DNA from 2 places in the Cellulosimicrobium sp. Marseille-Q8652 genome. Region 1 is predicted to be linked to the other one. Evidence: riboswitches for the same ligand, from Rfam matches in the RefSeq annotation. Region 1 holds a riboswitch; the other holds the start of a gene.
What was found. A riboswitch is a leader RNA that binds a small molecule or an ion and turns the genes downstream of it on or off. The one in region 1 is predicted to bind S-adenosylmethionine.
Positions count from the first base shown of each region.

Region 1 (5,502 bases):
TGCTCGCCCCGGCGAGCCGCGCCCGCTCGCGCTTGCTGAGGATGCGCGTACCGATCATGGACAGCAGCGCGGGCGTGAGGGTCACCGCGATGAGGACCGCGATCGCGACGCACAGCGCGCCGACCGTGCCCATGAGCCCGAGGAACGGGATGCCCGTGACGTTGAGCGCGAGCAGCGCGATGAGGACCGTGGCCCCCGCGAACACGACTGCGTTGCCGGAGGTGCCGTTGGCGAGGGCGATCGACTCGAGCACCTCGTCGCCCTGCTTGAGCTGGCGCCGGTGCCTGTTGATGATGAACAGCGAGTAGTCGATCCCGACGGCGAGACCGAGCATGAGGCCGAGCACGGGGGTCACGGACGACATCTCGACGACGCCGGACAGCGACATCGCGGTGAGCGCGCCGATGCCGACGCCGATCAGGGCCGTGACGAGCGGCAGCCCGGCGCCCACGAGCGTGCCGAGCATGATCACGAGCACGACCGCCGCGACGACGAGACCGATCGCCTCGCCCACGCCGAAGACCTCCGGGACGCCGGCGGCGATGTCGGACGAGAAGTCGGTCTGCACGCCGTCGACCGGGTCGTCGGCGAAGACGGCCACGAGGTCGTCCTTGGTCGACTGCTCGATGCTCATCTGGGCCTCGGTGAAGGAGACGCTCGCGACCGCGGCGCTGCCGTCCTCGGAGACCATGCGGATGTCCGACGCCATCTCGAGCAGCGGGGCCGAGAGCTCGAGCTCGGCGGCCTGCTCCTCGAGCTGCGTGCTCTGCTCCTCGAGCGCGGCCTGCTGCTCCTCGATCGTCGCGGCCTGCGCGTCGAGCTCGGCACGCCCGGCGTCGAGCTCGGCCTGCTGGGCGTCCAGCTGGGGCGCCGCCTGGTCGGCGATGCCCGCGGCCTCGGCCTGTGCGCGGGCCTCGTCGAGCTGCGCCTGCCCGGCGTCGAGCTGCGCGCGCGCGGCGTCGAGCTGCTCCTGGCCGTCGGCGAGCTGGGTGCGCCCGGCCTCGATCTGCTCCCGCCCGTCGGCGATCTGCGTGCGGCCGTCCTCGACCTGCGCGGCCTGGTCGGCGAGCTCGGACTGCGTCGCGAACGGGTCGATCACGGTCTCGACGCCGTCGACCTCGCCCGCCGTCGCGATGCGGTCGCCGATCTCCGCCTCCTGCTCGGCGGTGAACGCCGAGCCGTCCTCGGTCTGGAAGACGATCGTGCCGCTGCCTCCCGAGGCCTCGGGGAGCTCGGACTGCAGGCGCTCCGTGACCTCGGAGGTCGGGGTGCCGGGGATCGAGAAGCTGCTCGCGAGCGTGCCCCCGAACGCGGCGAACGCCGCCCCCGCGAGGACGAGCACCGCGAGCCAGGCCGCGAGGACGGTCCGCGCCCGGCGCGCGCACGCGCGTCCGAGCCGGTAGAGGATTTCAGCCATGAGGGTCCTTCGTGAGGGAGCGGTCAGGACGGTGCGGAGGCGTTCGCCGAGGTCGGTCGTGAGGTCGTGAGGTCGTGAGGTCGTGCGGGTGCGTCAGGCGGAGCGGCCCGACGGCGCGGCGTGCCCGTGCCGGGCGCGTTCGACGAGGTGGTCCAGCAGCCCGGTCCAGACCTCGCGGGACGCGGCGTCGTCCGTGGCGCCCGTGGCCTGCCACCAGTGGCGGTGGATGACCATGATGCCGCTCATGAAGGACGCGACGAGGAGCTGCACGTCGAGCAGGTCGGCCTCGGGATGCCGTCGCGAGAGGCCCTCGACGAGCCTCTCGCTGAGGTCGGTGAACGTGCGCGCGACCATCGTCGTGACGCGCGGCGACGGCTCGGCGCAGCCCTCGCTGCCGAGCACGCGCGTCAGGTAGGCCATCGGTGCGACGAGGTCGGTCGCCCGCAGGACCGCGGCGAGCTCGTCGAAGAGCGAGCCGTCGCGGTCGTCGTCCCGGGGTGCCGTGGCGCTGGCGCCGAAGTCGTCGGCGACCGTGCCGAGCACGCGCGCGCCGACCTCGGCCACGACGTCGTCCACCGAGGAGAAGTGGTTGAAGACCGTCCGGCGGGCGACGTCGGCCCGCGCGGCGAGCTCGTCGACCGTGAACCGGGAGCCGTCCCGTTCCTCGAGGAGCGCGGCGGCGGCGTCGACGATGGCGCCCCGGTGGCGTCGTCGCAGCGCGGCGCGGCGGTCGTGCGTGGGAGGGTCGGCGAGCACCTCCCTACACTAGATGCATCGTTGCACTCGGTGCAAAATACGGCCGTGCAGCGCTAAAGTCGACAACAATGGTCCAGTATGTGGGAAGTCGGGCGTCCCGCGTTGACTCCCCTCGGGGCCCCTCGTAAGTTCCCGCTCACCGAGGCCACGACGGTCCCGGTGACGACATGGTCAAGAGCTCCGACGTCAAGCCCCGGCTCGTCGGACGGCAACCCTCCGCGCGGTGGGGTGCCCCGGGTGAGGACCAGGTCGCGCGACCCCGCCCGCCGGCGCGGTCCGCGACAACGACGCGGCGCCCGGCGACGGGCACGAAGGAGAAGGACGATGGACCTCGCACCGTCGAGCGGCGCGGCGCACCGCGCCTCGACCCGTCGACCCGTCGCCGGCCACCTCGGCGAGCGGTCACGAGGAACCCTCCTGCTCCGCTGTTGTCGCTAACCGGCTGACGGCGTCGCCACGCCGACGACGCCACCGACGGGACCGGCCCGTCCCCGGTCCGTCCCGGACCTCTCCCCGCCCCCGTGACGACTCACGGCGCGCTGACCCCTGCCCTCTCCCGGAACGCCGCGCACCCCCGCGCGCCTCGAGAACGGATGACCCATGCCCGGCACGACCTCCCGTCCCCGTCCCGTCCACCTCGGCGTCGACCTCACCGACGCGGGCGCCCACCCTGCCGCGTGGCGCACGACCGGCTCCCAGGCGCAGCGGCCCTTCGACGCCAAGCGCCTCGTCGAGCTCGTCGCCACCGCCGAGCGCGGGCTGCTCGACCTCGTCACGCTCGACGACGCGTTCTCCCTCCAGCCCGGCCGCGGTGGCGTCCGTGGGCGCCTCGACGCCGCGCTCGTCGCGTCGCGCCTCGCCCCGCGCAGCGCGGGCATCGGCCTCGTCCCGACCGTCACGACGACGCACACCGAGCCGTTCCACGTCTCCAAGGCCCTCGCGACGATCGACCACGTGAGCAACGGCCGGGCCGGGTGGCAGGTGGGCTGGTCGACGACGCCCGCCGAGGCCGCCGCGTTCGGGCGCAAGGACCCGCAGGACGAGCCGGACGCCGTCGCCGAGGCGGACGAGGTCGTCGAGGCCGTCACGCGGCTCTGGGACTCCTGGGAGGACGACGCCGAGATCCGGGACGTCTCGACGGGACGCTTCGTCGACCGGGAGAAGCTCCATCATGTCGACCACGAGGGCATCCGCTTCGCCGTCAAGGGCCCGTCGATCACGCCGCGCCCGCCGCAGGGCCAGCCGCCCGTCGTCGTGCGCGTGACCTCGCCCGCGTCCGCGGACCTCGCGGCCCGCCGGGCCGACGTCGCCCGGGTGCGGGCGACCACCCGCGACGAGGCCGTCGCGGTGCGCGAGCAGCTGCGCAGCGCCGCGTCCGACGCCGGCCGCCACCCCGACGACCTGCGCGTCCTCGTCGACGCCTACGTGGTCATCGGCGCCGACCGCGCCAGCGCGCAGGCGCGCCTCGACCTGCTCGAGGACCTCGAGGGCGTGAGCTGGGACACCGACTCCCTCACCCACGTCGGCACCGCGCGCGACCTCGCCGCGACGGTCGAGGGCTGGTCCGTCGCGGGCGCCGCCGACGGCTTCCTCCTGCGTCCGTCGTCGCTCAGCACCGACCTCGACGCGGTCGTGGACCGCGTCGTGCCGCTCCTGCAGGGCGCCGGCCTGTTCCGCACCGAGTACCCCGGCACGACGCTCCGGGACACGCTCGGGCTCGCGCGTCCCGCGAACCGCTACGCGGCCATCGCCTGACAGCGGCCCGGACGAGACAGGAGCACGGCATGAGCACCCGACCCCGCAAGCAGATCCACCTCGGCGCCCACTTCCCGGGCGTCAACAACACCACCGTCTGGAGCGACCCGCGGTCCGGCAGTCAGATCGACTTCGCGTCGTTCGAGCACCTCGCGCGCCGTGCCGAGGAGGCGAGGCTCGACTTCTTCTTCCTCGCCGAGGGTCTGCGCCTGCGCGAGCACAAGGGCCGGATCCACGACCTCGACGTGGTCGGGCGGCCCGACACCCTGCCCGTCCTCGCCGCGCTCGCCGCGGTGACGGACCGCCTCGGCCTCGCCGGGACGATCAACACGACCTTCAACGAGCCGTGGGAGCTCGCGCGCCAGTTCGCGACGCTCGACGTCCTGTCCGAGGGTCGAGCGGCGTGGAACCTCGTGACGAGCCCCGACGCGTTCACGGGTGCGAACTTCCGCCGCGGCGGCTACCTGCCGTACCCCGAGCGGTACGCGCGCGCCGCCGAGGTCGTCGAGGTGGCCCGCGCGCTGTGGGACTCGTGGGACGACGACGCCGTCCTCGCCGACCGCCTCTCGGGCGACTTCCTGCGCCCCGGTGCCGTGCGGCCGGTCGCGCACCACGGCTCGTACGCGGACGTCGTCGGCCTCTTCCCGACGCCGCGAGGTCCCCAGGGCCACCCCGTGCTGTTCCAGGCCGGCGACTCGGGCGACGGGCGCGAATTCGCCGCCGCGACCGCCGACGTCGTGTTCTCCGCGCACTCGACGTTCGACGCGGGCCGCGCGTTCTACGAGGACGTCAAGGGCCGCCTCGCCGCGCACGGGCGGGACCGGGACGAGCTGAAGATCCTGCCGGCGACGGTCGTCGTGGTCGGGGACACGCCGGCCGACGCCGAGGAGCGCGCGCGGGAGATCCGGCTCCAGCAGGTGTCGGGCCCGACGGCGATCGCGTTCCTCGAGCAGGTGTGGGGGCGCGACCTCGAGGCGTACGACCCGGAGGGGCCGTTGCCCGACGTCGAGCCCGACGTCGAGAACGTCTCCATCACGCGCGGGCGCGTGCGCCACGTCAAGGACCCGCGCACGGTCGCGGCCGCGTGGCGCGAGCAGGCCGCGGCGAACGGGTGGTCGATCCGCGAGCTCGTGATCCAGGTGACGTCGCGCGGCGGGTTCGTCGGGACGGCGCAGCAGGTCGCCGACGACATCGACCGCCACGTCCAGGAGGACGCGTCCGACGGCTTCATCCTCGTGCCGCACCTCACCCCGACGGGTCTCGACGACGTCCTCGACCGGGTCGTGCCGCTGCTCCAGGAGCGCGGCTCGTTCCGGACCGAGTACGAGGGCTCGACGCTGCGCGACCACCTCGCGCTCGTGCACCCGTCCCGACGGGCGGCGGGAGCGTCGCCCGCCGAGCACAGCACCGCCCGGACCGGTGTCACCGCGCCCGTCGGCTGACCGCCACCACCCCGCATCGCCGTCTCCCCCGGAGGACCTCATGACGACCACGCTCGACAGCACCACGACCGCCTCGACCGCCGTGGCGGAGCTCGCGGCCTGGCACGCACAGCGCGAGGAGGAGCTGAGCAC
Region 1 covers NZ_CBCOPS010000001.1:937,217-942,718, reverse strand. Annotated here, with positions in the region: gene ACWPWV_RS04125 (MMPL family transporter) at 1-1,417, opposite strand, end outside; gene ACWPWV_RS04120 (TetR/AcrR family transcriptional regulator) at 1,511-2,173, opposite strand; SAM riboswitch class IV at 2,343-2,433, shown strand; gene ACWPWV_RS04115 (LLM class flavin-dependent oxidoreductase) at 2,774-3,928, shown strand; gene ACWPWV_RS04110 (NtaA/DmoA family FMN-dependent monooxygenase) at 3,958-5,370, shown strand; gene ACWPWV_RS04105 (DUF1684 domain-containing protein) at 5,411-5,502, shown strand, end outside.

Region 2 (5,502 bases), 910 kb from region 1:
GCGCCGTGCGCTGGGTCCAGGCGCAGGGCGACTACACGCGGCTCGTCACGGACACGGACTCCTACCTCGTGCGCGAGCCGATCACCGACCTCGAGGAGCGCTGGACGGAGGCCGGCTTCCTGCGCGTCCACCGCTCCTACCTCGTGCAGCGCGGCGCGGTCACCGCCGCGCGCTTCGGAGGGCCACGGCCCGTGCTCGTCGTCGCCGGCCACGAGGTGCCCGTGAGCCGCCGCATGCTCCCGGCAGTCCGGGACGCGCTGCTGCGGCCGCACCGGCGGCCGTCGTGAGCACCCCCGGCGAGGACGCCGACGGCGGCGAGCACGGGGTTCGCGCTCCACGCGTGCGCGTGCGCTCGACCGACCCCGCCCCGCCCGGCCACCCCGGTGGCCCGGGCGACCCTGGGCCCCGGCCCGACGCCGCGCCGTCGGGCACCGCCGCGCGCCCGCCCCGGGCCGTGGACACCGGAGACGACGCGACGGTCTACGCCCGGAGCCTCGCGCGCGCCCAGCTCCGGCTCGGGCTCGCGTGCGCGGGGACGTTCCTCGTCGCGGTCCTCCTGCTGGCCCTGCTCGTCACGACGACGAGCGCGCTCGACGACGTCGTCGTCGCGGGGGTTCCCCTGCCCTGGCTGGTCCACGCGTACGGCTTCTACCCCGTGATCGTGGCCTTCGCCGTCGTGTTCGCCGTCGCGGCGGCCCGCAACGAGCGGCGGTTCCGTGCGCTCGCGGAGCCCGGCGCGGCCGCGGACCAGCCCGCGGAGGACGAGTGAGCACCGCGCTGCCCCTCGTGGCCGTCGGGATGCTCCTGCTCGCGACGGTGCTCATCGGCGTCTACGGCCTGCGGATCTCCCGCACGACGAGCGACTTCTTCGTCGCGTCGCGCACGGTCCGGCCGGTGTGGAACGCGTCGGCGATCAGCGGCGAGTACCTCTCGGCCGGGACGTTCCTCGGGTTGTCCGGGCTGGCGCTGCTCGCAGGCTCCGAGGCGTTCTGGTTCCCCGTCGGGTACGCCGCGGGCTACCTGCTCGTGCTGCTGTTCGTCGCCGGGCCGCTGCGCCGCAGCGGCGCCTACACGATCCCCGACTTCGTCCAGGCGCGTCTCGACTCCGTCACCGCGCGCCGCGTGACGAGCGTCCTCGTGCTCGTCATCGGGTGGCTCTACGTGGTCCCGCAGCTGCACGGCGCGGCGCTCGTCATCGCGGCCGTCGCGCCCGTCCCGCCCTGGGTCGGCTCGGTCGGCGTCGCCGCGGTCGTGTGCGTCGTCGTCGCGGCGGGCGGCATGCGGTCCATCACCTACGTCCAGGCGTTCCAGTACTGGGTCAAGCTCACCGCCCTCGCCGTGCCGGTCGTGTTCCTGCTCCTCGCGCTCGGGGCCGACGGCGGCCCGCTCGCCGACGCCACCGCGCACGACCCGGCCGTGGTGTTCCCCCACGCGCAGGGTCCCGCCGCGACCGACGTCTACGCCACGACGTCGCTCCTGCTCGCCCTGCTGCTCGGCACGATCGGCCTCCCCCACGTCCTCGTGCGCTTCTACACGAGCCCCGACGGCGGGTCGGCGCGGCGCACGACCGTCGTCGTCATCGTCATGATCAGCCTCTTCTACATGGTGTCGAGCACGATGGGCCTCGTCGCCCGCGTCGTCGCACCGGACCTCGCCGAGCCCGGTCTCGCCGACACCGTCGTGCTCACGCTCCCGACGCGCCTCGTCGCGGGAGCGGGCGGGGAGCTGCTCGCGGCGCTGGTCGTCGCCGGGGCGTTCGCGGCGTTCCTCGGCACGTCGTCGGGGCTCGTCGTGGCGCTCGCCGGCGTGGTCAGCCAGGACCTGTTCGGCGGCACGGTCCGCTCGTTCCGGTGGTCGGCCGTCGCGTGCACCCTCGTGCCGCTGGCCGTCGCGCTCGTCACCATCCCGCAGGGCCTCGTGACGAGCGTCGGCACGGTGTTCGTGTTCGCCGCGTCCGCGCTGTCCCCGGTGATCCTGCTCGGCGTGTGGTGGCGCGGGCTCACGGCCCGCGGCGCGGTGGCCGGGATGGTCGTCGGCGCGGTGCTCTGCGCGACGGCGCTGCTCGCCTCGTCCGCGATCGGCACCGGTTACGGGGTGGCGCCGTCGGGCGGGGACGACGCCGTGCCGGGATGGGTGCGAGCGCTCCTCGGGCAGCCGGCCGCGTGGACCGTCCCGCTCGCGACGGCGACGGTCGTCGTCGTGTCGCGGCTGGACCGCCGCGGGCCGCCGCTGCGGGCCGACCGGATCCTGCGCCGGCTGCACGTGCCCGAGATCCCCCGCCGATGAGCCGCGCGCCGACCGCCGCGCGCGTCGGCCTCCCGGCCGCCCGTGACACACCCGTCTCACCTGACGAGCGCCCTCGACCGCATGGCGGATACCGCTTAGGATCGGGTGAACCATCCAGAGCGGTCGAGAGTCCTGGCTCGACGACACCGCAGCAACCCGCCGACGGAAGCCTCCCGAGGACAAAGGTGCTAACGCCAGGGTCGATGGAGTGACTATGGTCAACGAGGCATCCTTCGCGCACCGTCCGGGCCTTCCGTGCCCGACGGCGAGCGCTCCCGTCCGCACGTCGGCGCGCCCCGCCGCGCAGCCCCCGCGCGAGGTCGCGGCGTGAGCGTCGCCGACGCCGTCCGGCGCGCGCACGCCGAGACGGCGAGGCCCACGGTCTCGTTCGAGCTCATGCCGCCGCGGCGCCCGGACGCGGCGCCGAAGTTCTGGGAGACCGCGCGCCGGCTCGTCGCGACGCAGCCGGACTTCCTCTCCGTGACGTACGGCGCGGCGGGCACCGACCGCAAGACGTCGCTCGACGTCATCGGCCGGCTCCTGCACGGGACGCCCGTGCACGCGATCGCGCACCTCACGTGCGTCGGGGCGTCCCGCGAGCACGTCGAGGACGTCATCACCGACTTCCTCGACGCCGGGGTGCGGAGCTTCCTCGCGCTGCGGGGCGACCCCCCGAAGGACCAGCCGGACTGGCGGCCGGCCCCGGACGGCGTGGGGTCGAGCCTCGAGCTCGTCGCGCTCCTGCGCGAGGTCGAGGCGTCGCGCTGCGCCGCGAACCCCTCGCTCGCGCTGCGCGGCGCGGCCCGCCCCCTGACGATCGCCGTCGCGACGTTCGTCGACGGCAACCGCGACGCCGGCACGACGCGCACCCAGGAGGTGCAGCGCCTGCTCGAGAAGCAGCAGGCGGGCGCCAGCTTCGCGATCACGCAGCTGTTCTACGACGCGTCGTCGTACACCGACTTCGTCGCCGAGGCCCGTGCGGCCGGAGTGACGATCCCCGTCCTCGCCGGGCTGCTGCCCACGACGGAGCCGCGCAGGCTCCGTCGCGTCGAGGAGCTCACGGGCGTCCCTGCACCCCAGCGCCTGCTGGACGCGCTCGACGCCCTGCCCGACCCCGAGGCGCAGCACGCCTACGGGATCGCGTACTCGTCCGACCTCGCGCAGCGCGTCCTCGACGCCGGTGCGCCGGGCCTGCACGTGTACACGTTCAACAAGTACCGCGCCGCTCTTGACCTGCTCGAGGGTGTTCACCTCGGCGGCGGGACGCCCGGGACCGACGACTCGGCTGTCGTCGACCTCCCCGGCGGTCCGGACCTGGCCAGCGGGCCGTGGGTCACCGGCACCTCCCTGCCCACGACGGGCGTCGCCTCACGCGGCACACCCGTCTGACCGGTCCTCAGGACCAGCAAGAGGTTTCGATCATGACCGCTTCCGTACCCTCCCCTACCCATTTTCCGGCCGGGACCGTCCTCGGCTACCCGCGCATCGGGCGCCGGCGTGAGCTCAAGAAGGCCGTCGAGGCCTTCTGGGCCGGCCGCACGACCGCCGACGAGCTCGAGGCCACCGCGCGCGACCTGCGGATCGCGACCGTGCGGCGGCTCGTCGACCTCGGCCTCGGCGCCGACGACGCGTCCGTCCCCGGCTCGTTCTCCTCCTACGACCAGGTGCTCGACGTCGTCGCGATGCTCGGCGCCGTGCCGTCCCGGTTCGCCGGGCTCACCGACGCCGAGGGCCGGCTCGACCTCGCGGGGTACTTCGCGGTCGCTCGCGGCACCGGCGGCCAGGACTCGCGGGCACCCCTCGAGATGACCAAGTGGTTCGACACGAACTACCACTACCTCGTGCCCGAGATCGGTCCGGACACCCCGATCCGGTTCGTCGACGACCACGTCGTGCGCCAGTTCGTCGAGGCCAAGGAGGCCGGGGTCGTGACCCGGCCGGTCGTCGTCGGGCCGGTGACGTTCCTCGCGCTGTCGAAGGCCGCCGACGACGCCCCCGCCGGGTACTCGCCGCTCGACCGCCTGGACGACGTCGTCGCCGCCTACGCCGACCTGCTGCGCGCGCTCGCCGCGGCGGGCGCGCCGTGGGTCCAGCTCGACGAGCCGATCCTCGTCACGGACTCGGCGGACGCCGCGGAGCTCGCCGAGGCGGTCGAGAGGGCGTACCGCGCGCTCGCCACGGATCTCCAGCCCGTGCGGAGCCCCGGGTCGGACGGCAACCAGACGTCCGGGTCCCGCGAGAACCCGGCCTCGGCAGACGACACGCGGCCCGCGATCCTCGTCGCCGCGCCATACGGGCGGCTCGAGACCTCGCCGGGTCCGGACGGCCGGTCTCTCGACTTCCTTGCGGTCCTGGCCGAAACGGACGTCGAGGCGATCGCGCTCGACGGCGTCGCCGCCGACCTTCCCGACGGCCTGCCCTCGGGGCTCGGGACAAAGACCCTCGTCCTCGGCGTGATCGACGGGCACAACGTGTGGCGCGCCGACCTCGCCGCGAAGCTCGACCTGCTCGAGGCGTACGTGCCCGGACCGGACCTGGGAGCGGTCGCCGTCGGCACGTCGACGTCGCTGCTGCACGTGCCGCACGACGTCGAGGACGAGACGTTCGCCGAGCCGGGCACGGCCCCGGGCACGACGCTCGACCCCCGCCTGCGCGAGTGGCTCGCGTTCGCCGACCAGAAGGTCGGGGAGGTCGCGACGCTCGCCCGCGCCCTCACGGAGGGCCGCGAGGCCGTGGCCGACGCGCTCGCCGCGTCGAGCGCCGCCGTCGCGTCGCGCGCGGCCGCGGAGGGCGTCGTCGTCCCCGCCGTGCGCGAGCGCGCCGCCGCGCTGTCCGACGCGGACTTCGCGCGCGGCCCGTACGCGGAACGGGCGGCCGCCCAGCAGGAGCACCTGAACTTGCCGCCGCTGCCGACCACGACCATCGGGTCGTTCCCGCAGACCCCGGAGATCCGCCGCGCCCGCGCGCTGTGGACCAAGGGCGCGCTCTCGGACGCCGACTACACGGCGGCCATGCGCGACGAGATCGCACGCGTCGTCGCGCTGCAGGAGGAGCTGGGCCTCGACGTGCTCGTGCACGGCGAGCCCGAGCGCAACGACATGGTCCAGTACTTCGCGGAGCACCTCGACGGGTTCGCCGTCACCGCGAACGGCTGGGTGCAGTCGTACGGGTCGCGCTGCGTGCGCCCGCCGCTGCTGTGGGGCGACGTGCAGCGTC
Region 2 covers NZ_CBCOPS010000001.1:1,844,120-1,849,621, reverse strand. Annotated here, with positions in the region: gene ACWPWV_RS08130 (LytR/AlgR family response regulator transcription factor) at 1-287, shown strand, start outside; gene ACWPWV_RS08125 (heavy metal transporter) at 284-769, shown strand; gene ACWPWV_RS08120 (sodium/solute symporter) at 766-2,286, shown strand; SAM riboswitch class I at 2,394-2,496, shown strand; gene ACWPWV_RS08115 (methylenetetrahydrofolate reductase) at 2,614-3,675, shown strand; gene metE (5-methyltetrahydropteroyltriglutamate--homocysteine S-methyltransferase) at 3,708-5,502, shown strand, end outside.
Region 2: another riboswitch for S-adenosylmethionine. It lies ahead of ACWPWV_RS08115 (methylenetetrahydrofolate reductase); the one in region 1 lies ahead of ACWPWV_RS04115 (LLM class flavin-dependent oxidoreductase).